3 regions of the Cupriavidus sp. CPT47-8839-RL05A genome follow, and region 3 is predicted to be linked to each of the others. Evidence: predicted binding sites of a transcription regulator. Region 3 holds the regulator's gene; each other region holds the start of a gene.
The links. Region 3 encodes HrcA, which represses chaperone genes, less so after heat shock. Its sites were predicted from a motif close to TTAGCACTCNNNNNNNNNGAGTGCTAA; they were not measured.
Positions count from the first base shown of each region.

Region 1 (4,335 bases), on a different contig from region 3:
ACGGTCTGCTGGAAGCGCTTGTATTCGGCGTCCTCGGTATTGTTCCTGATCTGCTTGATCCGGCGCATGGATTGCTTGAGCAGGTATTCCGCCACGCCCTGCTTCTTGACGTAGTTGACATAGAAGTCGTCGATCACCTGCCGCAACTGCGGGCTGTCCTTGCGGAAGGCCCAGCCGACATAGCCGCCTTCGCGCACCGCCAGGTCCTGGCGCACCTTGATGTCAGGCAGGATCTGCACCCACATTGCGGCCTTCCAGTCGTCGACCACGACGATCTCCAGCAGGCCCGCATTCACCATCTCGAGCACGTCTTCGTCTTCAAGCGCGTCGGGCAGCAGCACCAGCTGCATTGGCGCCTTGCCGGACTGGCGCAGGCGGTTGTTCAGTGCAGTCAGGCTTTCGTAGTAGCTGCTCGCGCGGCGCACGTGCACGGTCTTGCCCGCCAGGTCGTCCAGGCTTTTCAGCGCCGGCGACTTCGGGCCGGTCACGATCAGCTCGCGCACTGGCTTGCGGTCACGCGGTGCGGCAAAGTCGACCAGCTTCAGCCGTGCCTCGGTCTCGGTCAGGTTGCCTGCGGCGATATCGCCCAGGCCCGCCGCCAGGTCGGGCAGCAGCCGGTCGCGCGTGGTGGGGATGATGAGGACAGTGAGCGGGCGCTTGCCAAGTCGATTGGCGTAGGTCTTGTTCAGGTAGCGCTCGAATTCCCGCACCAGTTCTGCGGTAATTCCGCGCTCGTGGCCTTTGTCGCTGAAGTAGAGGGTGCGGCTGTAAGGCACCAGCACGCGGATGACGCGACTGTTGACCATCACGTCGAAGTCGCCCTTGCGCGGCTTGTTGGCCAGGTTGAGGCCGCGCGGCCTAGAATCGGCCTTGCCGGTTGCGGCTTTCGCCGTGGGGGCAGCAACAGGCGCGGACGCCGGCGCCGGCTTCTGCTGCGCTACGGCAAACGTGCTGCACAGGCTGAGCGCGCCCACCAGGCCGGACAGGAGAAGGCCTGCGAACCAGTGGCGTGGGTGGGCAGCGGGCATGGCGCGGATGGCAAGCCGGGCAGAAAGGCGCGCGACTTGCTCGTATCGAGTCTAGGCGCGATCCCGCCGCTTGCAAGCCGCCAGGGTCCGGGTGCTGCCGAAGGACAAACGGGAGGGGTATGTCCGGCAAAAAGAAGGTGGCCGGTTGATCCCGGCCACCCGTCGTGCAAAGGCCGGCGCTATTGCTTTGGTGCGGCCATTTCCTGCTTGGCCGTTGCATCTGCTGCCTTGTTCTCTACCTTGCGCTCCTGCTTGGCAGCGCCGACTTCTTCCTTGTACTCACCCTTGGCTGCCTTCTTCTTGGCCTTGTACTCGGCGGCGGCCTTCTGGCGTGCCTCGCGGCGTTCCACCAGCGGGTCCTTCGGCGGTTCGACCTGGGTCATGCCCGGCGGCACGCCCTGGCTGCCTGCCGGCGTGGCAGAGGTTGCTGGCATCGCCGGGGTCGCCGGGGTCGCGGGCATGCCCTGGGCAGCAGGGGTTGCCGGCGTGGCCGGGGTGGCCGGAGTGGCGGGGGTGGCGCTTGTCTGGGCAATCGCAGCAGCGCAGCTGAGGCCAGCCAGGCCTGCGGCAATCACGCTGGCGATTCGGGTAAGGCGAGCGGGCTGTTTCGTATCCATGGAATACCTCCAGAGTCGCTGTCTGAGGCGCCGGCAACGGAAGCGCTCGGCGCGGCGTACGCCGTACATCCGGCCAAGACGGGCGCGCGGCGACAAGCCCAGTCTAGGCAGCGGCACCACGTTGCGCTGTCAGGCACACGCCCGAATGGGTGCCGGGATTATTCCTACAGGCGGGTCGTTGCCGGCCGGGAGCCCATGCCGCGCAAGGCATCGACAGCCCCTCGGGAAAACCCGCATCACCCCCGCGTCTTGAAATGCCCCTACCCCGTCCCTATAATTAGCACTCGTCAGGGGTGAGTGCTAACAGCCTCCTGCGACACCTGAACATTTCTGACGGCCGTCGCCTCGGTAGCCGGCCGATTTGTGATCAAAAACTCACTTTGTATCTAGGAGTCCGTATGAATCTGCGTCCTTTGCACGACCGCGTGATCGTGAAGCGTCTGGACAACGAAACCAAGACCGCGTCCGGTATCGTGATTCCCGACAACGCTGCCGAGAAGCCCGATCAAGGCGAAGTGCTGGCAATCGGTCCTGGCAAGAAGGATGACAAGGGCAACAACATCGCCCTCGACGTCAAGGTCGGTGACCGCGTGCTGTTCGGCAAGTACGCCGGCCAGGCCGTGAAGGTGGAAGGCCAGGAACTGCTGGTCATGCGCGAAGAAGACATCATGGCCGTGGTGAACAAGTAATTCACCAACTGACCGCCACCCCGTACAGATTTCAGGAGATTCAAGAATGGCAGCTAAAGACGTAGTGTTCGGCGACGCCGCACGTGCCAAGATGGTCGAAGGCGTGAACATCCTCGCCAACGCAGTCAAGGTGACCCTGGGCCCGAAGGGCCGCAACGTGGTGCTGGAGCGCAGCTTCGGCGGCCCGACCGTGACCAAGGACGGCGTGTCCGTGGCCAAGGAAATCGAGCTGAAGGACAAGCTGCAGAACATGGGCGCCCAGATGGTCAAGGAAGTGGCTTCCAAGACCAGCGACAACGCCGGTGACGGTACCACCACCGCTACCGTGCTGGCCCAGTCGATCGTGCGCGAAGGCATGAAGTTCGTTGCCGCCGGCATGAACCCGATGGACCTGAAGCGCGGCATCGACAAGGCTGTTGCCGCCGCCGTGGAAGAGCTGAAGAAGGTCAGCAAGCCCACCACCACCAGCAAGGAAATCGCCCAGGTTGGCGCGATCTCGGCCAACAGCGACACCTCCATCGGTGAGCGCATCGCCGAAGCCATGGACAAGGTCGGCAAGGAAGGCGTGATCACGGTTGAAGACGGCAAGTCGCTGGCCGACGAGCTGGAAGTCGTGGAAGGCATGCAGTTCGACCGCGGCTACCTGTCGCCGTACTTCATCAACAACCCGGAAAAGCAGGTTGTCCAGCTGGACAGCCCGTTCGTGCTGCTGTTCGACAAGAAGATCAGCAACATCCGCGACCTGCTGCCGGTGCTGGAGCAAGTGGCCAAGGCCGGCCGCCCGCTGCTGATCGTCGCTGAAGACGTCGAGGGCGAAGCCCTGGCGACCCTGGTGGTCAACAACATCCGTGGCATCCTGAAGACCGCCGCCGTCAAGGCCCCGGGCTTCGGCGACCGCCGCAAGGCCATGCTGGAAGACATCGCCATCCTGACCGGCGGCACCGTCATCGCTGAAGAAATCGGCCTGACGCTGGAAAAGGCTGGCCTGAACGACCTGGGCCAGGCCAAGCGCATCGAGATCGGCAAGGAAAACACCATCATCATCGACGGCGCCGGCGACGCAGCTGCGATCGAAGGCCGCGTCAAGCAAATCCGCGCCCAGATCGAAGAAGCGACCTCGGACTACGACCGTGAGAAGCTGCAAGAGCGCGTGGCCAAGCTGGCCGGCGGTGTTGCCGTGATCAAGGTTGGCGCTGCCACCGAAGTCGAAATGAAGGAAAAGAAGGCCCGCGTGGAAGACGCCCTGCACGCCACCCGCGCTGCGGTGGAAGAAGGCATCGTCCCCGGCGGTGGTGTGGCCCTGCTGCGTGCCCGCGCTGCGATCTCGGCACTGACCGGCGAAAACGCCGACCAGAACGCCGGTATCAAGATCGTGCTGCGCGCCATGGAAGAGCCGCTGCGCCAGATCGTGCTGAACGCCGGTGAAGAAGCTTCGGTGGTCGTTGCCAAGGTTATCGAAGGCAAGGGCAACTACGGCTACAACGCCGCTTCGGGCGAGTACGGCGACCTGGTGGAAATGGGCGTGCTGGACCCGACCAAGGTCACCCGCACCGCACTGCAGAACGCCGCTTCGGTGGCTTCGCTGATGCTGACCACCGACTGCGCAGTTGCCGAATCGCCGAAGGAAGAGTCGGCTCCGGCAATGCCGGGCGGCATGGGCGGCATGGGCGGCATGGAAGGCATGATGTAATTCATCGCCGACCGACTGCCCTCAAGGGCAGGCTGTCTTGGAAAACCCCCGCGGGCGCGAGCCCGCGGGGGTTTTTGTTTGGGGCGCGGCAGCAGGCTCTCGCTGGGGCGGCCGGGTCAGATCTCGACCACGCAGCACCAGTCGAAGCGCTTGTTTTCAAGCTCGCCGGTGCGGCGGCTGACGTAGCCGCGGGGGTTGCAGACCACGCGCGAATCATCGATGCAGTAGTCGAAGCTGGTGTGGGTATGGCCGTGGATCCACAGGTCCGCCTTTGCTACCAGGTCGGGCCGGCGCGACAGGAAGCCGCCGGA
Region 1 covers NZ_JBYTEG010000003.1:117,511-121,845, reverse strand. Annotated here, with positions in the region: gene AC3WVS_RS04240 (MltF family protein) at 1-1,028, opposite strand, end outside; gene AC3WVS_RS04235 (hypothetical protein) at 1,208-1,645, opposite strand; gene groES (co-chaperone GroES) at 2,044-2,334, shown strand; gene groL (chaperonin GroEL) at 2,381-4,024, shown strand; gene AC3WVS_RS04220 (metallophosphoesterase) at 4,141-4,335, opposite strand, start outside.
Region 1: a site for HrcA is predicted at 1,923-1,949, ahead of groES (co-chaperone GroES). Genes of this name have one in related genera too.

Region 2 (4,335 bases), on a different contig from region 3:
AAGCAACCCAACCTGGTGCCGCTGCTGGCGCTGCTGCTGGCGCGCGAAGATGTCCCCGTGCTGGTGCACGGCACGCGCCTGTTCAATGGCCGCGTGACCAGCATGACGCTGTTCGAGGCGCTGGGCGTGCCCTTGTGCGCGACTACCGGCGAGGCCTCGGCACGGCTGCGCGAGGGCAGCGACCTCGGGCCGCTGGCGGTGCTGCCGGTGGATGTGCTGTCGCCCGGGCTGTCGCAGCTGCTGGAGCGGCGCACCGTGATCGGCCTGCGCAATTCGGCGCACACGGTGGCCAAGATGCTGCAGCCGGTGGGCGAGCATTCGCCCGCGGAAGGGTTGCGCCTGTACAGCTACACCCACCCCGAATACCGCGAGACGCTGACCGACTACTTCTCGCATGAACCCGCCAACGTGCTGCTGGCACGCGGCACCGAGGGCGAAGTGGTGGCCGATGCGCGCCGCACCAGCCGCATCGACTGGCTGCACGAGGGGCACCAGCAGACGCTGGTCGATCCGGCCGTGGGTTCGCTGGCCGAAGTGCCTGAACTGCCGCCCGGCAGCGACGCCGGCCAGACCGTGGCCTGGATCCGGCGCGTGCTGGACGGCGCGGCGCCGGTGCCGGCGCCGATCGCGATCCAGGTCGAGGCTATCCGCGAATGCCTGCGGCAAGGCACCCGCGTGACCTGGGCCAGCCCGGTCTGAGCCAGCCCCGGGACCGCTGTCAGGGCTTGCGCGGGGGCAGCGGGATGCGCTCGGTCTCGCCCGGCACGTGCGGGAACTGGTCGTCCTCCCAGCGCTGGGCGGCGGCCTCGATCGCCACCTTGCTGCTGGCAACGAAATTCCAGTAGATAAAACGGTGCCCGTCGGTCGGGTCACCGCCCAGCAGCATTACGCGCGACGGTGTCGTGGCCGTCAGCGTCGCGGGCTGGCCCGGCGTGAGCACCACCATATGCTCGGCCGGCAGCGGCTCGCCGTCGAGCGCCACCGCGCCATCCACCGGATAGATGCCCCGCTCGGCATGATCGGCCGGGATCTCCACGCTCGCGCCCGCATCCAGCTCGATCGCCACATACAGGGTGCGGCTGAAGATCTTGACCGGAGAGACCTGGCCAAAGGCATCGCCCGCAATCACCACCATGCGCACGCCCGGCCGCTCGATCCGTGGCAGCGTGGCGGCTGGATGGTGGAAAAACGACGGCTCGGCACCCTCATGCTCCTGCGGCAGTGCCACCCAGGTCTGGATGCCGTGCAGGCGGGCCCCGGCGGGGCGCACATGCTCGGGCGAGCGCTCCGAGTGCACGATGCCGTGCCCGGCGGTCATCCAGTTGACATCGCCCGGGCGGATCGCCTGGTCGCTGCCCAGGCTGTCTCGGTGGATGATCTCGCCCTCGAACAGATAAGTGACCGTGGCCAGCCCGATATGTGGATGCGGGCGCACGTCGGCTCCGCCGCCCGGCGGCAGTTGCACCGGCCCCATATGGTCGAAGAAGATAAACGGCCCGACAGTCTGGGCGGCGGCGGCGGGCAACAGCCGGCGCACGGTAAAATCGCCCAGGTCGCGCACATGCGGCTTGAGCAAGTGTTCGATAGCAGACATAACTCCTCCGGTGGAATGAGAGAGGCTTGCAAGGATGCCAGCGCGCCGCAGCTTGGTCGAGTGTAGCCGCTGCTGCAACAAATCATTGCAGCAGCGGGCAGAACCGCCGTGCCCCGCACCGCTCTAACATCCAGTGCGCCGAACCGTGGGTATCGTTCCCGCCGCTCGAAGTGGCAAGTAGCTATGCCAGCAGCAAGAGCGATCGAGAGGAACTATCACGACCATCGGGGCTCCAATTAGCACTCACCCGGCCTGAGTGCTAATATGTGTTGCAGTGCCACCGCCCCAACAGGCGCGGCACCCCGGCAACCGAACCGCCGGATGCGAAAGGAGCCATTGAGTGAACGCAGTCTTGTCTGCCGACCAAACCCTGAATAACCGTCTGCCGACGGCACCCCGGAGCACGGGCAGCTTCGCGCTGACCTTCCCGGCCACCGTTGGCAACCTCGACAGCTATATCCAGGCTGTCCACCGGATTCCGCTGTTGACCGCGGAGGAAGAGCAGCGTCTGGCGCGCGAGCTCCGCGACCACGATTCCGTTGATGCTGCCCGCCAGATGGTGATGTCCCACCTGCGTCTGGTGGTGTCGATCGCCCGCCAGTACCTGGGCTATGGCCTGCCCCACGCCGACCTGATCCAGGAAGGCAATATCGGCCTGATGAAGGCGGTCAAGCGCTTCGACCCCGACCAGGGCGTGCGCCTGGTGTCGTACGCGATGCACTGGATCAAGGCCGAGATCCACGAATACGTGCTGAAGAACTGGCGCATGGTCAAGGTGGCCACCACCAAGGCCCAGCGCAAGCTGTTCTTCAACCTGCGCAGCCACAAGCAGGGCGCGCACACGTTCACGCCGGAGCAGGTCGAGGCCGTGGCGCGCGAGCTGAACGTCAAGCCCGAAGAAGTGATGGAGATGGAGACCCGCCTGTCGGGCGGCGACCTGGCGCTGGAAGGCCAGATCGACGACGGCGAAGAGGAATTCGCCCCCATCGCCTACCTGGCGGACAACCACAACGAGCCCACCCGCGTGCTGGAAGCCAAGCGCCACGACCGCATGCAGGTCGAGGGCCTGGAAGAAGCGCTGGGCAAGCTGGACGAACGCAGCCGCCGCATCATCGAGGCGCGCTGGCTGCACGTCGAAGACGATGGCTCGGGCGGGTCCACGCTGCATGAGCTGGCTGACGAGTTCGGCGTCTCGGCCGAGCGCATCCGCCAGATCGAGGCCGCGGCCATGAAGAAGATGAAGGGGGCGCTGCAGGCGTTCGCCTGATCCGCACCCCCAGCCATGCAAAAGGCCGGTCCACTGGACCGGCCTTTTTGTTGCCCGCGAGGGGTTAGTGCGACCTTATGCCGCACCCTTCCCTCCCTTTCACGTCACGACAGCAGCTGTTTCAGGTCGTGCGCGATCGGATCCGGACCCTGGCCGTGGCGGATGAACAGCCGCAGCTTGCCGTCCGGGTCGAACACATAGCTGCCCGCGGAGTGGTCAACCGTGTAGTTGGTCGGGGAGCTGCCCGGCACCTTGGCGTAGAACACCTTGAAGTCCTTGGTCAACTTCTGCAGTGCGGCTTCATCGGCCGGGCGCAGCCCCAGGAAGCGCCCATCGAAGGCCGGCACGTACTGGGCCAGCAGCGCCTGCGTGTCGCGTTCCGGGTCGACCGTGACGAACAGCACCTGCACGCGGTCGGCGTCGGGGCCCAGTTTCTCCATCACCGCCTTCAGTTCGGCCATCGTCGTCGGGCACACGTCGGGACAGTGGGTGTAGCCGAAGAACATCACCACCGCCTTGCCCTTGAAGTCGGCGATGGTGCGCACCTTGCCGTGATGGTCGGTCAGCGAGAAGTCCTTGCCGAAGTCCGCCGCGCCGGTGATGTCGACATTGCGGAACGAGGCCTTCTGCTGCCCGCAGGCAGCCACGGCCAGCGCAAGCGCGGCCAGCAGGGAAAAGCGGCGGAAGGCGGCGAACAGGCCGGAGGCGGGGCTTAGGCGGGGCATGCGGCGGAGACCGGTCAGGGGTGGGAGGAAACAGCGGCAGCGGAGGGCGGCGACATCACGCAGTATCGCCGATCGTGCCGCCACGCTGCGCCGGCCGCGACAAGATGCCGCAGCCGGTCGGCCACAGGTCAGACCTGCGGCACGAACTTGAAGTAGTGGTCGACCAGCAGCGCGGCGAACAGCAGCGACAGGTACAGGATCGAGAAGCGGAAGGTGCGCTGCGCCAGCTCGTCTGAATAGTTGCGGTACATCTTCCAGGCGTAGGCCAGGAAACCCGCGCCCAGCGCCAGCGCGGCCGCCAGGTAGATATAGCCGCTCATGCCGTAGACAAAGGGCAGCAGCGTCGCGGCGATCATGATCAGCGTGTACAGCAGGATATGCAGCAGCGTGTAGCGCTCGCCGTGCGTGACCGGCAGCATCGGCAGGCCGGACTTGGCGTAGTCGGCGCGGCGGTACAGCGCCAGGGCCCAGAAGTGCGGCGGGGTCCAGGTGAAGATGATCAGCACCAGGAACCAGGCCTCGGCCGGCACCTCGCCCGCCACCGCGGCCCAGCCCAGCGCCGGCGGCATCGCCCCCGACAGCCCGCCGATCACGATGTTCTGCGGCGTGGCCGGCTTGAGCAGGATGGTGTAGACCACCGCGTAGCCGAGGAAGGTGGCAAAGGTCAGCCACATCGTCAGGTCGTTGGCGTAGACATGCAGCAGCCACATGCCGGCGCCGCCCAGGATGGCGGAGAACACCAGGGTCTG
Region 2 covers NZ_JBYTEG010000009.1:82,066-86,400, reverse strand. Annotated here, with positions in the region: gene ybiB (DNA-binding protein YbiB) at 1-699, shown strand, start outside; gene AC3WVS_RS12930 (pirin family protein) at 719-1,594, opposite strand; gene rpoH (RNA polymerase sigma factor RpoH) at 1,935-2,861, shown strand; gene AC3WVS_RS12920 (SCO family protein) at 2,966-3,586, opposite strand; gene cyoE (heme o synthase) at 3,715-4,335, opposite strand, start outside.
Region 2: a site for HrcA is predicted at 1,831-1,857, ahead of rpoH (RNA polymerase sigma factor RpoH). Genes of this name have one in related genera too.

Region 3 (4,335 bases):
CATGCGTTCGTCGACCGCCTGCAGCCGCTCGGGATCGAGTTCGAGCCGGTCGACATAGCGCGTGAGCGAGTGCGCGGCTTCCTCGGCCTGCATCTGCGCGGGCTCGAGCGCGGCCAGCACGTCGCGCAGCGCGCCATCGACATCGGCCAGCTGCTGCAGCTTGTGCACGATGGTATTCAGCGCCGACAGCACCGAGCCGTCGGCCTCGGACAGTGCGTCCAGCGCGGCGCGGCTGCCGTCGATCAGGCCGGCGGCATGCGACAGCCGGTTGTACTCGGACTGGATCTCTTCCCATTCGCCCGGCTGCGGGTTGAGCTTGTCCAGTTCGCCGACCTGCCATTCCAGCCGTTCGCGTTCAAGCTGCATCTCGCGCGACTGGTGCTCGACCGCCTCGCGCTGGCGCACGCAGGCACGCCAGGCGCGCCAGGCCTCGGCCACCGCGCCGGCCTGCTGGGTGAGGCCGGCGTGGGCGTCGAACAGCAGCCGCTGCGCATCGGGGCGCAGCAGCAGCTGGTGCGCGTGCTGGCCGTGGATGTCGACCAGCTGGTCGCCGACTTCGCGCAGCTGCGCCAGGGTGGCGGCGGCGCCGTTGATAAAGGCCTTGCTGCGGCCGCCGGCATCGACCGTGCGGCGCAGCAGCACGGTGTGCACGCCGTCTTCCGCTTCGCTGTTGAGCTCGCGCTCGGCCAGCCAGGCATCCAGTGCCGGGTGGGTCGAGAAGGTGGCGCTGACGCTGGCGCGCGGGGCGCCTTCGCGCACCACGCCGGCATCGGCGCGTTCGCCCAGCACCAGCGCCAGGGCATCGATCAGGATGGATTTGCCGGCGCCGGTCTCGCCGGTGAAGACGGTGAAGCCAGTGGTGAAGTCCAGGTCGAGCGTATCGACGATGACGAAATCGCGGATGGACAGGCTGCGCAGCATCGTGGCGTGGAAGGTAGTCGGTCCGATGGGTTCGGGCTCAGGCTTGGAGGGCGGCTTGATACTGGCTCAGAGGCGGTTGTCTTCGGACGGGTATTCGTGCCAGTGCAGCTTCTTGCGCAGCGTGGCGTAGTAGTTGTAGCCGACCGGGTGCAGCAGGTTGATGGTCTTTTCGGAGCGCCGCACCACGATGCGGTCGCCCGGCAGCAGCGAGGTCAGTGACTGCATGTCGAAGTTGACGCTGGCGTCGCGCGCGCTGGCCACCTCGATGGTGACCTCGGCGTCGTGCGGCAGCACGATCGGGCGGTTGGACAGCGCGTGCGGGGCAATCGGCACCAGCACCACGCCCGACAGCGTCGGGTGCAGGATCGGGCCGCCGGCGGACAGCGCGTAGGCGGTGGACCCGGTGGTGGTCGACACGATCAGGCCGTCCGAGCGCTGGTTGTACATGAAGTGGCCGTCCACCGACACCGCCAGCTCGACCATGCCGGAGATGCCCGAGCGGTTCACCACCACGTCGTTCAGGGCCAGCGCGGAGAAGATGTCCATGTCGTCGCGCACCACGCGCGATTCCAGCAGCAGGCGGGTCTCGGCCTCATACCGGCCGTCGAGCATGTCGGGCAGCACGGTGTGCGCGTCTTCCAGCGCGATGTCGGTCATGAAGCCCAGCCGCCCGTGGTTGACGCCGATCAGCGGCACGTCGTAGCCGGCCAGCTGGCGCGCGATGCCCAGCAGCGTGCCGTCGCCGCCCAGCACCACGGCCACGTCGGCCTGCCGGCCGATCTCCTCGGCGGACAGGGCAGGGTAGGCGGTCAGCCCGGTGGCGAGCGAGGTTTCGCGCTCGAACACCACGTCCTGCCCGTTGCGCAGGATATAAGAGGCGATCTCCTCCAGCGGCCCTTCGATGCCGGCAGTGGAGTACCGGCCCACCAGGGCGACGGTCTTGAACGAAGTGCGCACGGCGCTGGCTCTCGGGGGGGCGGACATGGCGGGATTAGACCATACCGCCATGACGGTTGTCAGCAGGCGCGGGCGGGCGGGCCAGGCCGTCCGCCAGAAGGTCCAAAACTTGCGTAAAATCGGGGCATCATGGATGAACGCTCCAAAACGCTGCTCAAGACCCTGATCGAGCGCTATATTGCCGAAGGGCAGCCGGTCGGTTCCCGCACCCTGTCGAAATACTCGGGGCTGGACCTGTCGCCTGCGACGATTCGCAATGTGATGTCCGATCTGGAGGAAATGGGCTTTATTGCCAGCCCGCACACCTCCGCGGGCCGTATCCCGACCCCGCGCGGCTACCGGCTGTTCGTCGATTCGATGCTGACGGCCAAGCCGCTGGAGCGCAACGCCGACCTGGCCGAGCTGACCGGCCAGATCCAGGACCAGCTCGGCGGCCAGCAGCTGGGGCCGCAGCGCATGATCACAGCGGCGGCGCGCACGCTGTCCAACCTGTCGCACTTTGCCGGCGTGGTGATGACGCCGCGCCGCGCGCAGGCGTTCCGGCAGATCGAATTCATGCGGCTGTCGGACAAGCGCATCCTGCTGATCATCGTCAGCCCCGAGGGCGACGTGCAGAACCGCATCATCCAGACCGAGCTGTCGTACACGCCGGCCCAGCTGATCGAGGCGGCCAACTTCTTCAACTCGCACTATGCCGGCATGAGCTTCGACGCGGTGCGCGGCCACCTGCGGGTGGAACTGCAGGACCTGCGCCGCGACATGTCGCAGCTGATGCAGGCCGCGGTCGAGGCCGGCAGCGTCGCCGAGGACGAGGACGACGACCACGTCTTTATCAGTGGCGAGCGCAAGCTGCTGGAAGTGGAAGACCTGGCCTCCAGCATGGACAAGCTGCGGCGCCTGTTCGACGTGTTCGAGCACAAGACCAGCCTGCTGCAGCTGCTGGACGTGTCCAGCCATGCGCAGGGCGTGCAGATCTTTATCGGCGGCGAAAGCCGGCTGGTGCCGATCGAAGAAATGGCGGTCATCACCGCCCCGTACGAGGTCGACGGCCAGATCGTCGGCACGCTCGGCGTGATCGGCCCTACGCGCATGGCGTATGAGCGCGTGATCCCCATTGTCGACATCACCGCGCGCCTGCTGTCCAGCGCCCTGAGCCAGAACTAGTGCAAAGACTGGCTGGTCTGACAAGCGGCTCCATTCCCGCCGGGCGCGGCAATCGCCGGTGCGCCGCACCGGCGCCGTCCCGGCACCGTGTCAACCCGGAAGCGACATGACGTTTTCTCCCGAACCGGCCTACCAGCACGGCCACGCGCCGCGCACGGCGATCCTGCTGGTCAACCTGGGCACCCCGGACGCTCCCACGCCCAAGGCGGTGGGGCGCTACCTGAAGGAATTCCTGTCCGACCCGCGCGTGGTCGAGATCCCGCGCGCGGCCTGGCTGCCGCTGCTGCATGGGGTGATCCTGCCGCTGCGTTCGCGCGCCTCGGCTCTGAAATACGAATCGATCTGGCTGCGCGAGGCCCATATGACGGGCTCGCCGCTGCTGGTCTACAGCGAGCGCCAGGCCCATGCGCTGCAGCGGCTGATGCACCAGCATGGCCATGAAGTGACGGTCGCGTGCGCAATGCGCTACGGCAACCCGTCGATCGCCTCGGTGCTGGAGGCGCTGCGCCGGCAGGGCTGCGAGCAGGTGCTGGTGCTGCCGATGTATCCGCAATACTCCGGCACCACCACGGCCACGGCCTTCGACGAGGTGTTCCGGGTGCTGGGCCAGTGGCGCAACCAGCCAGAGCTGCGGCTGGTCAAGCATTTCCATGACCACCCGGCCTATATCTCGGCGCTGCACCAGCAGGTCGCCGCCTACTGGGCGCGCCATGGCATGCCGGACTTTGCCCGCGGCGACAAGCTGATCCTGTCGTTCCACGGCGTGCCGCGGCGCACGCTGGAACTGGGCGACCCCTATCACTGCGAATGCCTGAAGACCGGCCGGCTGCTGGGCGAGGCGCTGGGCCTAGAGCCGGGCCAGTACCAGGTGACGTTCCAGTCTCGTTTCGGCAAAGCGGAATGGCTGCAGCCGTACACCGCGCCGACGCTGGCCGAGCTGGGCAAGGTCGGCGCGGGCCGGGTCGATGTCTTCTGCCCGGGCTTTCCGGCCGACTGCATCGAGACCCTGGAGGAGATCGCCGTGGAAGGGCAGACCGAGTTCAAGGTCGCGGGCGGCAAGGATTTCCATTTCATCCCGTGCCTGAATGACGCCGATCCGTGGGTCGCGGCCATGGCCGAGATCGCGCTGCAGCACCTGCAGGGCTGGCCGCTGGCCACGCCGCATCCGCATGAACTGGAAGCACGGCGCACGCGCGCCCAGACCCGGGGAGCGGCGGCATGAACGTCGACTTTGAGCCGGATGCGCGCCAGCGCATCGACAAATGGCTGTGGTGCGCGCGCTTCTTCAAGACG
Region 3 covers NZ_JBYTEG010000024.1:74,041-78,375, reverse strand. Annotated here, with positions in the region: gene recN (DNA repair protein RecN) at 1-921, opposite strand, end outside; gene AC3WVS_RS25765 (NAD kinase) at 988-1,905, opposite strand; gene hrcA (heat-inducible transcriptional repressor HrcA) at 2,008-3,042, shown strand; gene hemH (ferrochelatase) at 3,149-4,264, shown strand; gene AC3WVS_RS25750 (RNA-binding S4 domain-containing protein) at 4,261-4,335, shown strand, end outside.